DNA from 3 places in the Mesorhizobium sp. WSM4846 genome. Region 2 is predicted to be linked to each of the others. Evidence: riboswitches for the same ligand, from Rfam matches in the RefSeq annotation. Region 2 holds a riboswitch; each other region holds the start of a gene.

Region 1 (3,270 bases), on a different contig from region 2:
TGAAGGACAGCGCCACGACATCCGCAGGCGTCTGCCTGAGATCGACAGGCTCGGCGAGATCGTCGAGCGAGGCGGATGTGGTGGTGAGGATGTGCATGGCGGCTCGTGCCTGAGGTCAGCCGGCGAGAATACGCTCGATGGCCGGGCGGTTCAGCCCTTTCAGGCCGATGACGACGAGGCGCGAGCGGCGGTCGTCGTCGGCGGTCCAGGCGCGGTCGTAGTAGTGGTTGACGCGCGGCCCGACAGCCTGCAGCAACAGCCGCATCGGCTTGCCGCCGACCTCGACGAAGCCTTTTACGCGCAGCACGTTTTCTTCCTCCGCCGCCGTGGCGACACGCAAAGCCAGCTCATCGGGATTGGCAATCGACGGAATGTCGATGACGAACGAGTCAAAATCGTCATGCTCGTGATCGAGCTCGTCATCGTGGTGGGTCTTGCGGTTCTCTATGTCGTCCTCGACGGCAAGGCCGAGGCCGAGCAGCACGGAGGGATCGACCTTGCCCTGCGAGGTCGGCACGATCTTCACCGCGCGGGCGGCGTGCTTGCCGATGATGGCATTGGCGCGGGCCGAACCGGCGGCGTCCATCAGGTCGCTTTTCGACAGTATGATCAGGTCAGCGCAGGCGAGTTGGTCCTCGAACACCTCCTCGACCGGATCGTCGTGGTCGAGCGTCTCGTCCTGCGCGCGCTGCGCCTGCAGGGCGTCCATGTCGTTGGCAACGCGGCCTTCGGCCAGCGCCAGTCCGTCGACCACGGCAATGACGCCGTCGACCGTCACCCGGCTCTTCACCGTCGGCCACTGGAAGGCCTGGACCAGCGGCTTGGGCAGCGCCAGCCCGGAGGTTTCGATCAGGATATGGTCGACCCTGGGCGTCAGCGACAGGATCTGGTCGAGCGCCGGGACGAAATCGTCGGCGACGGTGCAGCAGATGCAGCCATTGGCCAGTTCGACGATGTTTTCCTCAGGGCAGGTGTCAATGCCGCATCCCTTAAGAATCTCGCCATCGATGCCGATGTCGCCGAACTCGTTGACGATGATGGCCAGCCGCTTGCCGCCAGCGTTTTCGAGCAGATGGCGGATCAGCGTCGTCTTGCCGGCGCCGAGGAAGCCGGTGACGACGGTGCAGGGCACGCGCAAGACGGAAGTGGTCATATCTGGTCCTTCAAAAGGTCGAGGGGAGGGATGCGAGCGACGAGGCCGCGCTTCAGGCAATCGGGCCGGCCGCGCCATGGAATGAGACCGTCGGTCGAGGTGGCGAAGAGTTTTGCGCCGGTGATGAGATCGGCGCCGCTGGTCGCGCTCAGGTCGCCAAAGACATAGCTCCAGCAGCCGTCGCGCAGGATAGCGGCGCTGAGGCGGCGCTTGCAGTTGCCGAGGCATTCGACGCTGCGGATACGGATGTTTTCGCCAGAGGCGGCGCGGCGCGTGTCTTCGGCCAACAATTCGCCGGCGCGAGGATGGCCGTCGGAGCCGGTCTCGTCACGGCAGGAGGCGCAGACGATCACGGTGACGTCGGCCAGAGCATCATCATCGCCGGACAATACGCCCGCTGTCTCAGCCGAAAAACTGCTGTCGCGTTCCAAATTAGGCTCCTTGCCCGGAAAACCCGCCAGGCGATCGGATTTTTATGTCCTAGACGGCAGGTCTCCTGGCTCGCGGGTCATCGCCCTGGTGCCGCCTTCCCGGGATTTTCCCAGTGGTTATCGGCCTTGGCTCGTCGCTTACAGTTGCGGGGACAGCCGCGGATTTGAAATCGAGATTTCGCACCGCATTCCCTCTTGGCTCCTCCCTTTGCCGAGAAGGAGACCGTCTGAACCGGATTTAGGCTTGTGGAGGCAGTCGTGTCAACGCACGTCTACGACGCCGCAATGTCGGCGAGAGCCGAACCCAGATCCCCCGCAGGCGTCACCTCGATGCGTTCGAGCCCGAGCCAGCCCTGCATCAGCTGCAATTCCTCAAAAAGTTCGGCGGCGGTTTGCGGCGGCGCGCCGGGTTCGGCATAGGCGGCATGGACGCGCAGCACGCCGGCCGGGCGGTCAGCCTTAAGGTCGATGCGCGCCACGATCCTTTCGCCGAGCAGGAACGGCAGCACATAATAGCCGTATTGGCGCTTTTCAGCAGGGGTGTAGATCTCGATGCGATAGCGGAAGTCGAACAGTCTTTCCGTACGCGTCCGTTCGAAGACAACCGGATCGAACGGAGCGAGCAAGGCGCGCGCCTCGATCTTGCGCGGAAAACGAGCGTCCTTGTGAAGATAGGCCGGCTTGCTCCAGCCTTCGACGGTCACCGGCAAGAGGTCGCCGGCGTCGACCAGTTCCTCGATGCGGCCTTTGATATCAGCGGGAGAGAGGCGGAAATAGTCGCGCAGGTCGCCTGCTGTGGCGACGCCGTGGGCGCGGGCGGAAATGCGCAGCAATTCGCGGTGCGCATCCTCAGGCGATGGCACTGGCAGGGCAAGTATCGCCGGCGGCAGCACGCGCTGCGGCAGATCATAAAGCCGCTCGAAGCCACGACGCGACGCGGTGGTAATACGGCCGGCCCAGAACAGCCATTCGAAAGCGTGCTTGGCGTCGCTCCAGCCCCACCAGCCGCCTGAGCCTTTCTGGCCTTCCAGGGCGGAAGCGGCGATCGGGCCGCGTTCGACGACCTCGCGAAAGATGTCTTCAATGTAGGCGGCGCGCTCTCGGCCCCACTTGGCCAGCCCATTATACATTTCCTCGCCACGTTCGGCCCGCTCCATGCGCCAGCGCATCAGCGGATAGGTTTCGACCGGCAGAAAGGAGGCTTCGTGCGCCCAATATTCGAAGACTTTGCGCTTGCGCGTCACCGCGGCGTTGTCGAGCAGGGCGAGCGGGTAGGGGCCAAGCCGCGAATAGAGCGGCATATAATGGGCACGCACCACCGCGCTGACGGAATCGATCTGCAGCAGACCGGTCCGGGCAAGCACACGGGCCAGATGGCGGCGATCGGGCGTGCCGTTAGGGCGAGGATCGGCAAACCCCTGTGCGGCAAGCGCGATGCGCCGGGCCATGGCGAGCGAGATTTTTTCCTTCATGCAGACGGCACTCTGTCGGGTTCGACCAAAGGTGGGAGCGATGATTCCGCACCATGCTAGCAGGGTTTTGGCGGCATCTATGTCAGGAGAGAAAAGTGGAGTAAAAAGTGAAGGAAATCAAACAGGAGCGGATCGGACCAGTTTATTCGGATATGCCGTCGAGCACCGTGTTTTGAACAAGGTTTGACTTGCTTCGCCGAAAGCCCTGCGCTAA
Region 2 (3,270 bases):
CCTGCTGCCATGGCCAATTCGAACGCCCTGTGGCGCAAGCTCAGAAGGCTTCCGGGTGCATCGCGCTGGCGATCTTGCCGATCGCCTCGATGTTAGCAGGTCCGGGCGTCAGCTCGGCATAGCGCAGCGCGACGAAGCGCTCGTTCCTGACCGCATCGGTCTCCTTCATTGCCGGATGGACTTTGAGGAAGTCGAGCAGTTTCCTGTAACCACCGCCGTCCTGGTAGTCGAGCAGGATCAGGAACTGCGGATTGCGGGAAGCGACCGTTTCCCAGTCCGTGTTGCCCCAGCTCGTCTGCATGTCGGCCATGATGTTGTCGCCGCCGGCAGCGGCGATCATGGCGCTGGGGATCGCGAACTTGCCTGATGTGAAGGGTTTGTCTTCGCCGGAGTCGTAGAGAAACACCCGCGTCCGCTCGCGGTCGCCGACCTTTGCCGTGATATCGGCGAGTTGCGCTTTCCAGCCTGAAACGAGTTTTTCCGCCCTGGCTTGCTTGCCGAAAATCCTGCCCAGCTTTTCGATGTCGCCGTAGAGCAGGTCCATCGAGGCGGCGGGGCGGTTGTTGTCGAGATGGACGCAGCTTTCCGTCAGCACCAGCGTCTTGACGCCGTGCGGCGCCAGCGTATCTGGCGTTACCTCGCCGCCCGGCTTCATGCCGTAATACCAGCCGGCGAAGAAGAAATCGGGCTCGACCGCGACCAGGTTTTCGAGCGCCGGGTATTTCGGCGCGAGTTCCGGGATCGCGCCCTGCTTGGCCTTGAATTCCGGACCGGCCTTGTACCATCCGGTGATGCCGGTCAGGCCGACGATCGACGGTTGCAGCCCCAGCGCGAAGGCCATCTCGGCCATGTTCATATCCTGGATGACGGCACGCTTTGGCGCGGCGTCGAACGTCAGCGGCGTGCCGCAGCTGTCGACTGTTACCGGGAAAGCGAAGGCTGTCTGGGCAAGCAGCAGAGAGGCAAAAGACAGTGCGAGGCGTTTCACGGATGTTGCTCCTTGGTTAGATCAGAAGAGGCACGGTTCGGGACTTCGAACACCGTGAGTTCGCGGTCTTCGGTCGGATGGCGCAGCCGAAGCACGTCGACGCCGAAAATCTCGCGGATCAACTGCTTGGTCAGCGCCTCGCGCGGACCGGCGAGTGCCTGCAGGCGGGCCTCGTTCATCACCGCGACCCTGGTGGCAAATGGCGTGACCAGCGACAGATCATGCAGCACCGCCACGACGGTCATGCCAAGCTGCGATACGAGTTCGAGAAGTTCGCTGCGGGCGCGCGGATCGAGATGATTGGTCGGTTCATCGAGGAACAGGATTTTTGGCTCCTGGGCGATGGCGCGCGCCAGCTGGGCGCGTTGCCGCTCACCACCCGACACCGAGCCGATCGTGCGGCCGAGCAGCGGCAGCAGGCCGGTTCTGCGAAGCGCTTCGACGACGACGTCGCGTTGCTCGCTCCTGCGTCGCCAGCAGGCATGCGGGACCCGCCCAAGTCCGACGTAGTCGATCACGGCAAGCCGCGGATCGGGCTGATCGGTCTGGCCGACGACTGCCATGTGCAGCGCCCGCTCGGCGGCCGGAAACGTCTCCAGCCGGCGTCCGGAAAATCTCACATCTCCCGCGCTCGGACGCAGCGTGCCGCATAGCATGCGCAGCAGCGTCGTCTTGCCGGCGCCGTTGGGACCGATGATAGCGAGGCGGTCTCCCGCCGCGACCGAAAGGCTGACCGCACTGACCAGGCGCTGGCCATTCGCCGTGGCGCTCAGTTCACGCGCTTCAAGAAGAGGCTGGCAGGCGTCCAACTTACCGTCACTTTCTCAATGGCGACGGAAGGAAGCTGGACCGGCCGACAAGACCGATGTCCACGTCTCCTCCCGGCACACCCCGTCCGGTCAACTCGTGCGATGGCAGGTCTCCTGGCTCGCGGGTCCTTACGCCATCCTGCCTTCCCAGCCTTGCCGGCCAGTGGCATTTTCGGATTTTGCTCGCCGCTTACAGTTGCGGGGGCAGCCACGGCCTCGATCCGAAGATCTCACCGTGTTCCCTTTTCACCCTCGCCTTTCGGCTTGGGGACCATCAGTCAGCCACCCTAGTTTTCCGCCAATCCCAGCGCAATAAGTTTCCGGGGTTCGGAGTGCCCCGCGAGCAATGGTCTTGTCAGAACGAGCATACCGAATCTCGTAATGTAATAACGTTACTACTTAAAAGACAACGCCTGCTCCCGTCAAGCCCTTCGCCCAACGCCTTCGACTTGCCGACCACCGTCGCATTGCGCGGTGCGCAATTTCGATCAAACTGCCTCCACCAGGAAGCGATACCATGACCTGGCCAATGCGCAGTCCCACAGCAAGGAGCCATATGAACCCGACCGAGAAAGCGCTGTGGTTCGTCGAAAGCCATCTGCCGGAAGCCATCTCGCTCGACGATGTCGCCAACAGCAGCGGCGTGTCGCGCTTTCACGTGACGCGGGCTTTCGGTGCGGCGACCGGCCGTTCGGTGATGGGCTACCTGCGTTCTCGCCGCCTGACCGAGGCGGCGCGCAGGCTCGCCGCCGGCGCACCGGACATTCTCTCGGTCGCGCTCGACGCCGGCTATGCCTCGCATGAGGCTTTCACCCGCGCCTTCCGCGACCAGTTCGGCACCACGCCGGAACTGGTGCGCGCGCAAGGCTCACTCAAAAACCTCGATCTCGTGGAGCCGATTCTGATGGACCAGTCCTTCCTCACCAATCTCGAGCCGCCGCGTTTCGAAACCAGCCGGCCGTTCCTCATCGCCGGTCTCGGCGAGCGCTACAGCTGCGAAACCAGCGCCGGCATCCCGATGCAGTGGCAGCGGTTCGGCCCCTATATCGGCAACATTCCAGGCGAGGTCGGCGACGTCGCCTATGGCGTCTGCGTCAACGGCGACGATGCAGGCAATTTCGACTATATCGCCGGCGTCGAGGTGTCCGATTTTTCGGACCTGCCGAAGGAGTTTTCGCGCGTACGCGTGCCGGAGCAGGAATACGCCGTGTTCGCCCATCGTGACCACATCTCGACCATCCGCCGCACGGTCAACACGATCTGGAACAAATGGCTGCCGGCCTCCGGGCACAAGATTGCCGACGCGCCCGAATTCGAGCGCTACGGTCCCGAATTCGATCCGCGCAGCGGCAATGGCGGGCTGGAAATCTGGATACCGGTCAAAGGGTGAGAATGGCCCAGTTTTCAACTTGTGTTGGAGACTAGTGTCGCGGCGCTCCGCCTTATCTTGTCCAGTTGATGGATGGGTAACAC
Region 3 (3,270 bases), on a different contig from region 2:
ACGATCTGCTTCATTTTCAAAACTCCTGGATTTTCTTGGTTCCACCAGCGCGGCGGGCAAATGCCGCCGCCGCTGTTGGAACGAACTGTTAGTTGTTGCCGAACAGGTTACGGTCGCTGCCGTTGACGGGTTTCTCGTCAGCCGGAACCGGATTCTGCGCCGAAGCCGAATTCCGAATCGAAGCCGTGTACGAGTTGCTGTCGACCGCGGCGGCCGGTTGGTTGGCACCGTTCGATCCAAAGTTGTCGCTGCGGGCAAAAGCGCCGCTGGAGACGGCCACAATGGCTGCGGTGGCAAGAATGAGCTTCTTCATTTCAAATACTCCTGAGTTCCTCAGATCCCGAGCGGCGGACCGCCACTTTGCTGTTTTGGACCAGCTGTTAATTGTTGCCGAAAAGGTTGCGATCGGCGCCCTGGCCGACGGGCTGCTTTTCAGCGTGAGCCGGCGTCTGGACAGAGGCCGTATACGAGCTGTCGATCGCAGCAGTCGGCTGGTTGGCGGCGTTGGACCCATAATGGTCGCTGCCGGCAAAGGCGCTGCCGGTGATGGCCAGAGCGGCGACGGCAGCAAGAGCGATCTTTTTCATTTTAATACTCCAGTATCTTAGTCTTCCGTCCGCCTAGCGGCGTGTCTTGGGAGGATGCGCGTCATTCGGACAGCCCCGATGTGGGAAGGCCATTCGGCGGATTCCAATCACGAAGTTGTTCCGTGTGGACCAAGAATCTACACCTTGAAATTGTACCAGAGGCATCTGCTACCATGGTTTTATGGTTTGTTTTCAATATCTTATTCAAAATTACCCGTTCATGATTTGACGGATTGGCGGATCTGCGTTCACAGGGTGCTGCACGCATTGTCAACAGAAACGAACCGTTCGGTTCGATTTTAGAAGCGGCTAACAGTCACTTTTGTAAACTGTTAACCTTCCTGATCTCCGCCGCGGGTCAGATTCGATGTCACAGCAGCCGACAGTGGCCGCCGAAAAGTGGGGTTTCAGCCCTGCAGATATAAACCTGCAGGTTTCGCCGGCGGTGTCGCGCCGCATGGATACGATGTCGCTTTCATGCCGACAGTCAGCCGGCCGGCATGATTAGATCACGCCATCTCAGGTGCCGCTTGGTGACGACGAAGCGGAGAATTGGGAAGCCGGTCAGAACCCGGTGCTGCCCCCGCAACGGTGGTGGAGTTCAAGTCGCAACGGGAGACCACTGGGCCACAAGCCTGGGAAGGTGTCGCGATGAGTCCGCAAGGACACTCCAGAGCCCGGAAACCAGCCCGAGATTTTTAGACTCGACTGATCGCGGTGGGCGGTCAAGAGGTGGATGATGCATGTCGGCCCTGTCGCCGGTCTGCGGCCGATCCTCCCTCCATCACCACCAGTTCAGTCCTTACACGAGGACAGGACATGGACGCGCGCAACGACATGCTGAGGCTCTTGCACGGCCGCAGGCAAGGCTATTCGCTCGAGCAGCCCTTCTACACCGATCCAGATTTCTTCAAGCTCGACATGGAGCTGATCTGGTATCGCGACTGGCTGTTCATCGGCCACGATTGCGAGTTGCCGAAAGCTGGCAGCTATATCACCGCCCAGATCGGCGACTATCCGGTCGTGCTGGTCCGCGACCAGCAAGGCAAGGTCAATGCCTTCCACAATTCCTGCCGGCATCGCGGCAGCCGTGTCTGCAATGCCGACAAGGGCACTGCGGCGAAGCTGGTCTGCCCCTATCACCAGTGGACCTACGAGTTGGACGGCCGGCTGTTGTTTGCTCGCCAGATGGCAGACGGCTTCGACAAGAGCCAGTTCAGCCTGAAGCCGGTGGCTTGCGAAAGCGTTGGCGGCTACATCTTCATCTGCCTGGCCAACGAGCCGGTCGACTTCGCGCCGATGCGAGCCATGATCGAGCCTTACCTCCTGCCGCACCGGATGCGCGAGGCAAAAGTCGCCTTCGAATCGACCATCGTCGAGAAGGGCAACTGGAAGCTCGTCTGGGAGAACAACCGCGAGTGCTATCATTGCGCCGGCAACCATCCGGAACTCTGCAAGACATTCCCGGAAGCGCCGACGGTGACCGGGGTGCAGGGCGCCGACAGCGATCCGGAGATGCTCGCGCACTGGGCGAAATGCGAGGCGGCAGGCCTGCCGAGCAAGTTCCGCATCGATCCGGCCGGGCAGTATCGCGCCACCCGCGCGCCGCTGCTGCGCGACGCCGTCAGCTACACGATGACGGGAAGACGCGCGGTGAAGAAGAACCTTTCCGACAGCGTTTCGACCGACCGTATCGGCTCGCTGCTGCTCTATCACTATCCGACGACCTGGAACCATATCCTCGGCGATCATGCCGTCACCTTCCGCGTGCTGCCGATCAGTGCCACGGAAACGGCCGTCACCACCAAATGGCTTGTCCATAAGGACGCGGTCGAAGGCGTCGATTACGACCTCGCCGAACTCACCCATGTCTGGACCGAGACCAACGATCAGGACCGTCGCATCGTCGAGGAAAACGCCTTCGGCATCCTGTCGCCGGCCTATGAGCCCGGCCCCTATTCGGAACTGCATGAGGGCGGCGTCATCCAGTTCGTCGAATGGTACGCCTCCTTCATCGGGCCGCGCCTTGCCGAGGTCGGGCGGCCGGCGCTGCGCAGCGTCGCCTGAACGAGATCAAGGGGATGAATGCGATGACGGACCTTGGCCTCTACCGCCATCTCGACGAGATGGCGCCCTGGAACGACAGGCTCCAAGTGCTGGAAGTCATCAGCGTCAGCGACGAGGCGCCTGAGGTGAAGACCTTCACCTTCCGCTCTGACAACCAGACCTGGTTCCGCTACAGACCGGGGCAGTTCGTGACGCTGGAACTGCCGACCACCGAGGGCCCGCTGATGCGGACCTATACGCTGTCGTCCTCGCCGTCGCGGCCGTTCTCGATCGCGGTGACGGTGAAGGCGCAGGCCGGCAGCCTCGGCACCCGCTGGATGTTCGACAATCTGAAACCCGGCGTTCACGTGAAGGCCTATGGGCCGGCGGGCGACTTTTCGCTGCACAGCCATCCAGCGGCCAAGTATCTGTTCATTTCGGCCGGCTCCGGCGTGACGCCGATGATGTCGATGCTGCGCTGGCTGAACGATTGCGCGCCATGGACAGATGTCGGCTTCGTCAACTGCGCGCGAAAGCCCGAGGAGATCATCTTCCGCAAGGAGCTCGAGCTGCTCGGCAGCCGCATGCCGGGCCTGACGCTCGGGTTCATGATTGAGGAGCGGTCCAGCCGTGAGGG

What was found. A riboswitch is a leader RNA that binds a small molecule or an ion and turns the genes downstream of it on or off. The one in region 2 is predicted to bind cobalamin.
Region 1: another riboswitch for cobalamin. It lies ahead of AC0L15_RS14130 (DUF1636 family protein); the one in region 2 lies ahead of AC0L15_RS27860 (ABC transporter ATP-binding protein).
Region 3: another riboswitch for cobalamin. It lies ahead of AC0L15_RS04435 (aromatic ring-hydroxylating oxygenase subunit alpha); the one in region 2 lies ahead of AC0L15_RS27860 (ABC transporter ATP-binding protein).

Annotation. Positions count from the first base shown of each region.
Region 1 is NZ_JBVVPZ010000014.1:1,593-4,862, forward strand. Features, by position in the region: partial or broken gene AC0L15_RS14120 (cobaltochelatase subunit CobN) at 1-97, opposite strand, end outside; gene cobW (cobalamin biosynthesis protein CobW) at 116-1,153, opposite strand; gene AC0L15_RS14130 (DUF1636 family protein) at 1,150-1,584, opposite strand; cobalamin riboswitch at 1,623-1,827, opposite strand; gene AC0L15_RS14135 (winged helix-turn-helix domain-containing protein) at 1,857-3,056, opposite strand.
Region 2 is NZ_JBVVPZ010000047.1:53-3,322, reverse strand. Features, by position in the region: gene AC0L15_RS27870 (FecCD family ABC transporter permease) at 1-11, opposite strand, end outside; gene AC0L15_RS27865 (ABC transporter substrate-binding protein) at 41-988, opposite strand; gene AC0L15_RS27860 (ABC transporter ATP-binding protein) at 985-1,797, opposite strand; cobalamin riboswitch at 1,885-2,088, opposite strand; gene AC0L15_RS27855 (AraC family transcriptional regulator) at 2,354-3,187, shown strand.
Region 3 is NZ_JBVVPZ010000003.1:99,037-102,306, forward strand. Features, by position in the region: gene AC0L15_RS04420 (DUF680 domain-containing protein) at 1-14, opposite strand, end outside; gene AC0L15_RS04425 (DUF680 domain-containing protein) at 89-313, opposite strand; gene AC0L15_RS04430 (DUF680 domain-containing protein) at 381-587, opposite strand; cobalamin riboswitch at 1,092-1,294, shown strand; gene AC0L15_RS04435 (aromatic ring-hydroxylating oxygenase subunit alpha) at 1,407-2,654, shown strand; gene AC0L15_RS04440 (FAD-binding oxidoreductase) at 2,678-3,270, shown strand, end outside.